Regions from separate parts of the Brachybacterium sp. SW0106-09 genome, predicted to be linked through region 2. Evidence: predicted binding sites of a transcription regulator. Region 2 holds the regulator's gene; the other holds the start of a gene.
What was found. The regulator LexA, encoded in region 2, represses DNA repair genes until DNA is damaged. The targets are predictions, from matches to a motif close to TCGAACANNTGTTCGA.
Positions count from the first base shown of each region.

Region 1: a site for LexA is predicted at 2,044-2,059, ahead of Y09_RS09645 (HNH endonuclease signature motif containing protein). Genes of this name have one in related genera too.

Region 1 is NZ_BCAK01000019.1:21,685-27,335, reverse strand. Features, by position in the region: gene rsmA (16S rRNA (adenine(1518)-N(6)/adenine(1519)-N(6))-dimethyltransferase RsmA) at 1-697, shown strand, start outside; gene Y09_RS09650 (4-(cytidine 5'-diphospho)-2-C-methyl-D-erythritol kinase) at 694-1,620, shown strand; gene Y09_RS09645 (HNH endonuclease signature motif containing protein) at 2,070-3,902, shown strand; gene Y09_RS09640 (ABC-F family ATP-binding cassette domain-containing protein) at 3,981-5,651, opposite strand, start outside.
Region 2 is NZ_BCAK01000004.1:128,528-134,178, forward strand. Features, by position in the region: gene Y09_RS03305 (ATP-binding domain-containing protein) at 1-716, shown strand, start outside; gene nrdR (transcriptional regulator NrdR) at 903-1,391, opposite strand; gene Y09_RS03315 (LysM peptidoglycan-binding domain-containing protein) at 1,420-1,815, opposite strand; gene lexA (transcriptional repressor LexA) at 1,986-2,681, shown strand; gene Y09_RS03325 (ATP-dependent DNA helicase) at 2,721-4,745, opposite strand; gene hflX (GTPase HflX) at 4,842-5,651, opposite strand, start outside.

The DNA of each region.
Region 1 (5,651 bases), on a different contig from region 2:
CCTCGCCGAGCTGCTGCCCCTGACCCTGCGCGCCCGCGGCGTCGAGGAGGAGCGCTTCCGCCTCGTCCACGCCGACGCCCTCCAGGTCACCGAGCTGCCCGAGCTGCCCCGCGCGGGAGCGCCGACGATGCTGGTCGCGAACCTGCCCTACAACGTCGCCACCCCCATCCTGCTGACCATGCTGGAGCGCTTCGACTCGCTCCGCTCGGCGCTGGTCATGGTCCAGTCCGAGGTCGTCGACCGCCTCACCGCCGGGCCCGGCTCCCGCACCTACGGCGGTCCGAGCGTGAAGGCCGCCTGGTACGGCCGGGCCGTCCACGCCGGACGGATCTCGCGCCAGATCTTCTGGCCCGTCCCCAACGTCGACTCCGCACTCGTTCAGCTGGTCCGTCACGAGCAGCCGCTCGGCCCCGCGGCGGAGCGGGAGCAGGTCTTCGCCGTGATCGATGCGGCCTTCGCCCAGCGCCGCAAGACCCTGCGCGCCGCGCTCGCCGGCTGGGCGGGCACCGCGGCACGCGCCGAGGAGATCCTCCGCGCCGCCGGGATCGACCCGTCGGCTCGAGGAGAGACCCTCGAGGTCGAGCAGTTCCGCGCCATCGCGCACGCCGCGGTGGAGCAGGCCGAGGGCGAGGTCGCGACGGATGGTCCGACGGGGGACCCCGCGCCCGAGGACGACGCGACGGGAGCCGAGGGGTGAGCGGCGCCCTCGAACGGGTGGTCGTGCGCGCCCCAGGCAAGATCAACCTGTCCCTGCACGTCGGCGGCGTGGACGGCCGCGGCTACCACGCGCTCGCGACGGTGTTCCAGGCGGTCGACCTCTACGAGACCGTCACGGCGTCCCGCGCCGACGAGATGAGCCTCGCGATCACCTCCGAGGTGCCGGGGGAGGTGCCGCTGGACGGCACCAACCTCGCCCTGCGCGCCGCCGAGCTGCTGCGCACCGAGTGCGGGGTGCGGGAGGCGGCGGCGCTCCACGTCCGCAAGCAGGTCCCCGTCGCCGGCGGCATGGCGGGCGGCTCGGCCGATGCGGCGGCGGTGCTCGTGGCGCTGGACCGGCTGTGGGGGCTGGGCCTCGGCGCCGAGGCGCTGCGCACGCTCGGGGCACGGCTCGGCGCCGACGTGCCCTTCTCGATGCTCGGCCACACCGCGCTCGGCCGCGGCAATGGTGCGGACCTCACCACGGTGCTCACCCACGGCGAGTGGACCTGGCTGCTCGCCGTCCCCGGCGGGCACCTCTCCACCCCGGAGGTCTTCCGGCGCTTCGACGAGCTCGTGCTCGCGGGCGGCCGGGTGCCGCCGGAGCGACCCGAGATCGACGAGCGACAGCTCCAGGCGCTCAGCGGCGGCAACCTCGAACTGCTCGCCGACACCCTCCACAACGACCTCCAGGCCGCGGCGTTCGCCCTGCATCCCCGGCTCGAGGAGGTCGTCGAGGCCGCCGAGCGGCTCGGCGCGATCGGCGCGATCGTCAGCGGCTCCGGGCCGACGGTCGCCGCGCTGGTCGAGGACGAGGCTGCCGCGCGCACCATCGCGGCAGGCCTGACGGAGGGCGGGCTGGTGGAGTCCTGCCTGATCGCGCGTGGCTCGGCGCCCGGCGCGAGCGTGCTCGAGGAGAGCTGAGCCGGGCTGCGGATTGCCCTGCTCCGGGCGTGCTCGAGGAGTGCTGGGCCGGGCTGCGGCCTGCCCCTCCGAGCGCGGCCCCGTCCCGGTGCGGCATGGACGGTTCCTCCACGAAGCGGAGTCATCCACCGCGTCGTGTCGAGGGTTCCTCCCCACATATTGGTTTTCCACAGTGCGCTGTCCACAATCCGGCGCGGCCGATCGTGGGCGGCATCCGAGTTATCCACAGGAATTGACCCTGCTTGACATTCCGCCGTGGATTCGAACGCGCAGTTGAGGGCCCGAGATGGGTGCGGGCTTGCAGGTCGGCGGGCGGGTGCTGGTGTCGCTCCTTGCCGCAGACGCCGACCTTTCCTCCCTGCGACCTGTTTATCCACACTATGAAGTTCCTGGCCGGTAGCTGCATTGTGGGTCTTCTCCTCATCGAATGGCTGTGCGAAAATAGAGGCATGTCGAAGGAATCCTCGAACGAGCGCGAAATCCCCGAAGGTGCCGCCGGCGCCTCCGGCGGTCACGGCCGCCCGTCCGGGGAACATGGTCGCCCGTCCGGGGAATATGGTCGCCCGTTCGGGGAGCACTTCCGCCCGTCCGGGGATCCAGCCGGCGAGCTCCCTCCTCGCGCGGACCGCCCGATCCAGGTCGACGCCGAGCGGCTGACCATCGGCGAGCTCGACCTTCTCGCCACCTGCGAGGTCCTCGCCGAGCTCGGTGCGCGGGGCTCCGCGCCTCTGGACTCGCTGGACATCGACGGGACGATGACGCTTCTCGAGACCATCGTCGGCCTGGTAGGAGCGCTCGAGTCGCTGCGCGCGCGGACAGCGGTGCACCTCGAGGACGCGGTGAAGGCGGACTGCCTCCGACGGGAGGAGAGCCCCAGGCAGGCCGCGCTGGTGGCCCGCGCCGAAGCGTCGCGGGCGCTGAAGTCCTCCCGCGCGGTCGCAGGGCGCACGCTGGCGACCTCCCGCCGGCTCGTCCGCAGCATGCCCGGGATGATCTCGGCGCTCTCCTCCGCGCGCATGCTCCCGCAGTCCGCCCACAAGGTCGGCTCGGTCCTGGGCCCGGCGACCCCGGAGCAGCGTCGACAGGTCGATGCGATCCTCACCTCCCGGCTCGACGAGCTCGAAGGGTGCGGGCCTCAGCAGTGGGGTGACGAGGCGGCGAGGATCCTCCACTCCCTCGACCCTGCCGGTGCCGCCGCGCGCCACCAGGCCGCGAAGCGGGAGCGGCACGTGACGGTGCGGCGCACCGACCACGGGATGGCGCGGATCACCGCCCTCGTCCCCGGCATCGACGGCGCTCGGATCCGCAAGGGACTCGACGTCGCGGCCGAGAGCGCCCGCGCCCAGGGGGACCGGCGCGGTCACCAGCAGATCATGGCCGACCTCTTCGCCGACGCGCTGATCGGCCGCGGCGACGGCATCGACCCCACGACGCTCGATGTCGGGATCGTCATCACCGACCGGTCCCTCCTCGCCCCCGCGCACGCCGATGCCGCCCTGGTCGAAGGGTTCGGGTCAGTGCCCTACGACCACGTGCGCGAGGAGATGCTCCGCGCGGCCCAGGCCGAGGAGGACACCGGCCTCGCCCTCACGATCCGTCAGCTCTACGCCGATCTCGACCACGGCAATCTGGTCGCGGTGGAGTCACGATCGCGGGCGTTCCCCGCAGCGCTGACCAGGTTCCTCACCCTCGCCCACCAGACCTGCCGCGGACCCCATTGCGACGCCCCGATACGGCAGATCGACCACATCACCCCCTGGTCGCAGGGCGGGGCGACGACCCTCGACAACGGCAACGGCCTCTGCGCCGCATGCAACCAGAAGGAGCTCGCCGGGGAGACCGCACGTGTGGTCCGCGACGAGGACGGCGTGCGCCGCACCGTCCGCTGGACCACCCGTCACGGCCGCAGCGCGACCCGCGGGGCGATCAACCTCGATCCGCTCGGCACCTACCGACGACGATGCGCATCCGCGAGTCGCGCATCCGACACCGATGTTCCGAGAAGCCCCGCGACGGCAGAGCATGCGGCGAGGGAGCGGATCACGGAGCACCGCACGACCGGCGAGCGCGCGGACCGCCGATGCGACGCGATCAACCCTGGGAACAGTGGGCGCGAGAGGCTGCCGCTGGCGAGCGACGAGTCCGGAGATCTGATGAGCCTGCAGCGCGCGCTCACGGATCTGCGCCTGCGGCTCACGGTCATCCCGGATCCGCACCGGATCCACCGTCTCCCGGGCTACCCGGGTGACTGGATCGTGCGACGCGGCAGTCGGGGGAGATAGTCGGGAGGAGATGAGCAGATCCGGGAATCGCGGATCCCGAGTGCCGTGCACCGGCCGACCTCAGCCGGGCGTCGACGCTCAGCCGAGCTGCTCGGACAGCTCCAGCCAGCGCTCCTCGAGTTCCTCGTTCTCCCGCTCGACCTCCTGCAGCTGTGCGGTGATCTCCTGCAGCCCCTGGTAGTCCGACTGGTCGTGCCCGGCGAGCTTCGCGTGCAGGGACTCCGTCTGCTTCTCGAGCTTCTGCATCCGCCGCTCGATCGCGCCGAGCTCCTTCTGCGCCGCATGCGCCTCGGCGCCGGAGAGGGCAGGGGCAACCGCGGAGCTGCCGCCGGACCCGGAGGGCCCTGCGCCGCCCGCCCCGGACCCGGAGCCGGCAGCGCCGGAGGAGCCCGCGCCGGTCGCCCTGCTCGAGGCCGAACCCGCCGCGGCCTCCTCGCTCGCGGCGCGCAGCGCGAGATACTGCTCCACACCGCCCGGCACGTGCCGCACCGTGCCGTCCAGCACCGCGTACTGCGTGTCCGTGATGCGCTCGAGCAGGTAGCGGTCGTGCGAGACCACCAGCAGCGGGCCGGGCCAGGTGTCCAGCAGGTCCTCCATCGCCGCGAGCATGTCCGTGTCCATGTCGTTGGTCGGCTCGTCCAGGACCAGCACGTTCGGCTCCTCGAGCAGCGTCAGCAGCAGGTCCAGGCGACGCTGCTGACCACCCGAGAGCGCCTTGACCTGCACCTTCTGATGCGCCGCGGTGAAGCCCAGGCGCTCGAGCAGCTGACCGGGGGAGACCTCGTCCTTGCCGGCCGTGAACGTGGTGCGGTATCGCCCCACGACATCGCTGACCCGGGAGTCCAGATGCTCCTGCAGCCCCTCGAGCCGCTGGGACACCTGCCGCACGGTCACCGTCTTGCCGCGCTTGACCCGTCCGGCGAGCGGCTCGAGGTCCCCGGTGATCAGCGCGAGCAGCGTCGACTTCCCGGCCCCGTTCGGGCCGAGGATCCCGATCCGGTCCGCCGGGCCGATGTGCAGGGTCACGTCCTCCAGCACGGTCGTGTCGCCGTAGCCGGCGTCGACGTCGAGCACGTCGATCACGTCGCGGCCCAGCCGCGAGGTCGCCAGCTGGGTCAGTGCGACCGTGTCGCGCACGGGTGGCTCGCCGGCGATGAGCTCGTTCGCCGCGTCGATGCGGAACTTCGGCTTCGAGGTCCGCGCCGGCGCGCCGCGGCGCAGCCACGCGAGCTCCTTGCGCATCAGGTTCTGCCGCTTCGACTCGATCGCGGCGGCCTGTCGGTCGCGCTCGACCCGTTGCAGGACGTAGGCGGCGTAGCCGCCCTCGAAGGGCTCGACGATCCCGTCGTGCACCTCCCACATCCGGGTGCACACCGCGTCGAGGAACCAGCGGTCGTGGGTGATGACCACGAGCCCGCCGTCCTTCGCGCTCCAGCGCCGCCGCAGGTGCTCGGCGAGCCAGGCGATGCCCTCGACGTCGAGATGGTTCGTCGGCTCGTCCAGCAGCAGCACGTCCCAGTCGCCGACCAGCAGCTCCGCCAGATGCACGCGGCGCAGCTGCCCGCCCGAGAGGTCCGTGAGCGGCGCGTCGAGAGCGATGCCGCCGAGCAGACCCGCGAGCACGTCGCGGATCCGCGCGTCGGAGGCCCATTCGTACTCGGGCCGGTCGCCCACCACGCGGTCGCGCACGCTCGCCCCGACGGTCGCCTCGTCCTGCTGGGTCAGGACGCCGAGGCGCACCCCGCCCCT
Region 2 (5,651 bases):
CCCTCGCCGAGCGCGCCTCCTCCGAGCGCTCCTGGACCTACGGCCACGTCGTGGTCGACGAGGCGCAGGAGCACTCCCCGATGAGCTGGCGGGCGCTCATGCGCCGCGCCCCCACCAAGTCCTTCACCGTGGTGGGCGACGTCGCGCAGACCTCCTCCGCCGGCGGCACCGATTCCTGGACCGCGGCGCTGTCCCCCTACATCCAGGACCGGCTCCAGGTGGAGCACCTGACCGTCAACTACCGCACCCCGCGCCGGATCATGGACCGCGCGGTCGCGATGGCCCAGGCCCACTCACTGCCGGTCACCGAGGTCAGCTCGGTCCGGGACGGCGAGGAGGACCCGCTGCTCGAGCAGGTCTCCCCCGCCGAGCTCACCGCGCGCAGCGCCGAGGCGGTGCGCCGCGTGCACGATCGCCTCCCGGGACGGATCGCCGTCATCGCCGCGGCCGAGCGCCTCCGCGATCTCGCCGCCGCGATCGACACCCTCGAGTCCGTGCCGTCGGTCGGCATCGGCTCGGCGGGCGTCGACGACGAGGTCGCCGTGATGACGGCGCAGGACGCGAAGGGCCTGGAGTTCGACATCGTGGTGATCGTGGAGCCGGCGGAGCTGATCGACGCGCACGGCGCGGGCGACCTCTACGTCGCGATGTCGCGCTCCACGCAGCATCTCGGAGTGGTCCACTCCCGGGAGCTCCCGGCCGGCATGGCGGGCTGAACCCTCCGCCGACGCCCCGGGACCTCAGGGTCCCGGGACGGCGATCGGCGGCCGTGGCTTCCCCTCCACGACCGCCGATCTGGTGTGCACCTCGTCGGTGCACGAGGAATATCTTAAGCACAGTCCGACCCCCTCCTGCACCATGTCCAGGAATCTCTCCGGATCCGTGCAGACGGCGGGCGGCGCTCAGCCCGTCGCGCCGCCCCCGGAGGTCGCCCCCTGCACCTGGGAGCCCTCGGCGCGCAGCCGCGCGATCGCGGCCTCGAAGTCGTCGAGGGAGTCGAAGTCCTGGTAGACGCTCGCGAAGCGCAGGTAGGCCACGAGGTCCAGTTCCTGGAGCGGCTGCAGGATCGACAGGCCCACCTGAGGGGCGTCGATCTCCGCCTGCCCGCTGAGCCGGATGGTCTCCTCCACCCGCTGGGCGAGCAGGGCGAGCTGGTCGTCGCTGACCGGACGGCCCTGGCAGGCCTTGCGGACGCCGGAGATGACCTTCGCCCGGCTGAAAGGCTCGCTCACCCCGGACCGCTTGAGGACCGACAGCGAGGCGGTCTCCGAGGTGGAGAAGCGTCGCGAGCAGCTTGGGCACTGGCGGCGGCGCCGGATCGTCGCGCCGTCGTCGGACGTGCGCGAGTCGACGACGCGCGAATCGGGGTGGCGGCAGAACGGACAGTGCATCCGCTCAGGGTACCGGCACGACCCCCGCTCAGCGCGAGGCATCCTCCAGCACGGGCAGCTCGAGCTGCTGACCGGCGGTGATCCGGCCCGTGGGCAGATGGTTGAGGCTGCGGACCTCGTCGACGAACTCGGCCTCGTCCATCCCCTCGGGGGCGTGCTCGGCGGCGTAGTCCCAGAGGGTGTCGCCCGCCTCGACCGTGATCACGGCGGGCTGGGCGGACTCGGTGCCGGCGAGGGCGGCGGGGAGGTCGAGCGCGAGGAGGGCGATCGCGGCGACCGCGAGGCCGAGCAGGAAGGCGACGCCCGTGAGGAGGCGCCGGCCGCGGCGGGTCGGCTCGAGTCGAACACGCGGTCGAGCGACGGCCTCGCAGGCCTGCTCGTCCTGCCGCGGGAAGGGAAGGACCGTGGCGGTATGGGTACGCATCTCCGAACTCCTGTTCGATCGAATCTCTGTGCGACTGTAGCCCGCGGCGCTCGCGACACGCAAGAGGAACATCGAACACATGTTTGGCATCCGCCGCGCGCCGCCCTACGCTGGGCCACGAGGACAACGGAACCCGATGGGTCCGACAGACGACGCCAGGAGGCCGCACGATGACGCCGAGCACCCCCAAGCCGACCCGGGCCCGCGGCGAGGGGCCGGCCGACGAGCGCACGGCCGGCCTGACGCGCCGCCAGCGCCTCGTGCTGGAGACGATCAACGAGGCCGTCGCCGCGCGCGGCTACCCGCCGTCGATGCGCGAGATCGGCGATGCCGTGGGCCTGACCTCCTCGTCCTCCGTCGCCCACCAGCTGCAGACCCTCGAGCGCAAGGGCTTCCTGCGCCGCGACCCCAAGCGTCCGCGCGCGATGGAGGTCGTGATGCCGGAGGTCGACGACGCCCCCGCCCCGCCCGTCGAGATCGAGCCCGGCGGCAGCTCGGTGAACGTCCCGCTGGTGGGACGGATCGCCGCCGGCATCCCGATCACCGCCGAGGAGCAGGTGGAGGACGTCTTCACCCTTCCCGAGCGCCTGGTCGGCGGCGGGGACCTCTTCCTGCTGCAGGTGGTCGGCGACTCGATGATCGATGCCGCGATCTGCGACGGGGACTGGGTGGTGGTCCGCTCGCAGAGCACCGCGGAGAAGGGCGAGATCGTCGCGGCGATGATCGACGGCGAGGCGACGGTGAAGACCTTCGTGCAGCGCGACGACCACGTGTGGCTGATGCCTCACAACCCGGCCTTCGCCCCGATCCTCGGCGACCACGCCGAGATCCTCGGCAAGGTCGTCGCGGTGCTGCGCTCCGTCTGAGCCCCCGGGCTCGCGAGCCTCAGGAGCCCGCGGCGTGCCTCAGGAATCCGCGGCGAGCCTCCGGAGCGCGCCGAGGGCGACCTCGGGGTCGGCCGTCGGCCACAGCGGCGGCATCGACTCGCGCAGGAACGAGCCGTACCGCGCGGTCGACAGCCGCGGATCGAGCACGGCGACCATCCCGCGATCCGTCTCGCGCCGGATCAGCCGCCCCGCCCCCTGGGCCAGCAGCAGCGCGGCGTGCTGGCCGGCGACGGCCATGAAGCCGTTGCCGCCGTGCTGGGCGATCCGCTCCTGCCGGGCCGACATCAGCGGGTCGTCCGGGCGGGGGAACGGGATCCGGTCGATGGTGACCAGGCGCAGCGAGCGGCCGGAGACGTCCACGCCCTGCCACAGCGTGAGCGTGCCGAACAGGCTCGCGTCCTCGTCCTCCCGGAAGGTGCGCACGAGGTTCGCCATGGAGTCCTCGCCCTGCACCGCGACGGTCAGGTCCAGCCGTGCACGGACGTGCTCGGCGGCGATCTCCGCGCCGCGGCGCGAGGAGAACAGGCACAGCGCTCCCCCGCGCGAGGCCTCCACCAGCTCGGTGAGGTGGTCCAGCATCGCCGGGGAGGGGCCGTCGCGGCCCGGCTGCGGGAGGTGGCGGGCGGTGTAGAGGATGCCCTGGCGGCGGTAGTCGAAGGGGCTGCCCACGTCGATGCCCGCCCAGGCCCCGGAGTCCTCGGCGGCGGGGACCTCGGCCTCGGCGACCCGTCCGCGGCGGGCGAGGCCCACCTCCCCGGCGGCCGGCTCGAAGCGGCCGCCGAGGGCGAGCGTCGCGGAGGTCAGCACCGCGGTGCGGTCCTCGAGGATCGCACCGCGCATCGCCGCGGCCACGCTCAGCGGCGCGACCTGCAGCGAGGCCCGACCGGTCGCCTGCCCGCGGGAGACGGAGACGACGTCGTCCTCGCCCGGGTCGCTCAGGCGCTCGCACACGTCGATGATCTCCTGCAGGTTCGCCCGCACCGTCTTGCGCGCCCCGGCGGAGGAGTCGTCGCCGGCGTCCTTCGCGTCCGAGTGGGCGGTGCGCGCCTCGACGCGGACGTGGCCGACGGCATCGGCGAGCTGATCGGGCAGGTCTCCGAGCACGCGCCCGTCGGGGGCGAGCTCGAGCGCGGCGCGCAGCTCCTCCCCCGCATCGTCCAGCGCGGTCGCCGCGACGCCGAGGCCGCGCAGGTCCCGCACCGCGCCGCGCAGCATGCCGGGGTTGAGGACCTCGGTGACGGCGCTGGTGACCCGGGCGGTGAGGTCGTGGGCCTCGTCGAAGACGACGACGTCGTGCTCGGGGATGATGCCGTGGCGGTCGAAGGAGTCGATCGCGAGCAGCGCATGGTTCGTCACGACCACGTCCACCTCGCGCGCGACCTCGCGGCTGCGCTCGGCGAAGCAGTCCTGGATCATCGGGCAGGAGGTGCCGATGCACTGGTTCCCGGTGACGGACACCTGACGCCAGGCACGGTCCGAGACGGCGTCCTCGAGCGAGTCCCGGTCCCCGGTGTCGGTCTCCTCCGCCCATTCCCGCAGGCGCTTGACCTGGGTGCCGAGCTTCTCGCCGCCGGTGCGGGAGGGGTCCGAGGACGCCTCGGAGAACAGGGCGCCGGGCTCGATGTCGACCGGGTAGCCGCCGGCGATCTTGTGCTTGCACAGATAGTTCGCGCGCCCCTTGAGCAGCGCGAAGGTGGGGGTGCGCGGCAGGTGCGGGGCGAGCGCCTCGACGAGTCGCGGCAGGTCCTTGCGCACGATCTGGGTCTGCAGCGCGATCGTCGCCGTGGAGATGACCACGGGGCGCCCGGTGACGAGCGCGTGCCGCATCGCGGGCACCAGATAGCCCAGCGATTTGCCGGTGCCGGTGCCCGCCTGGACCAGGAGGTGCCGGCCGCCGGACATCGCCAGGTCGACCGCCTCCGCCATCGTCTGCTGGCCGGGGCGGGGCGAGCCCCCGACGGCGGAGACCGCGGCATCCATCAGGTCCGACAGCGGGACGTCGGCCGCCGCCGGGGCGACGGGATGCTCGGGTGCGGAGGTCATCGGATCAGCGTATCCGCGCGGGCACCGGGACCCGCCGAGGCGCACCCCGGTGTGCCCGATCTCCCGCCGCTGCGGGACCCCCGCGGCACCGCGGCCTCAGGACGAGGTGCGCATCTCCGCGGCGAGGGTCTCGTCCACGAGCGCGTGCACGCGGGTGCCCTCCATGAGGTGCTCCTCGGCGAGGACCTCCCCGGTGGTGTGGGCTCGCGAGACGAGGTCGCCGCGGGAGTACGGCACGACCACGTCGACCTCGACCGCGGGGCGGGGCAGGCGCTCGGCGATCAGCTCGCGCAGCTCCTCGATCCCCTCCACCGTGCGGGCGGAGACCACGGCGCTGACCTCGACCTGGCTGCGCAGGCGCGCGATGGTCTCGGGCGCGGCGAGATCGGCCTTGTTCAGCACGACGATCTCGGGGACGTCGAAGCCCTCGATCTCGCCGAGCACGGTGCGGACCGCGGTGACCTGCCCCTCGGGGTCGGGATGGGAGGCGTCCACGACGTGCAGGAGCAGGTCCGAGTCGCCCACCTCCTCGAGCGTCGAGCGGAACGCCTCGACCAGCTGCGTGGGCAGGTGGCGCACGAAGCCGACGGTGTCGGCGAAGGTGAACTCGCGCCCGTCCGGGGTGGTGGCGCGGCGGACGGTCGGGTCCAGGGTCGCGAACAGCGCGTTCTCGACCAGCACCCCGGCGCCGGTGAGCCGGTTCAGCAGGGAGGACTTCCCGGCGTTGGTGTAGCCGGCGATCGCGACGGCCGGCACCTGGTGGCGGCGACGGTCGGCGCGCTGCGCCTCGCGTCCGGGGGCCATGAGCCGGATCTCGCGGCGCAGCTTCGCCATCCGGTCACGGATGCGACGGCGGTCCAGCTCGATCTTCGTCTCGCCCGGGCCGCGAGAGCCCATACCGGCCCC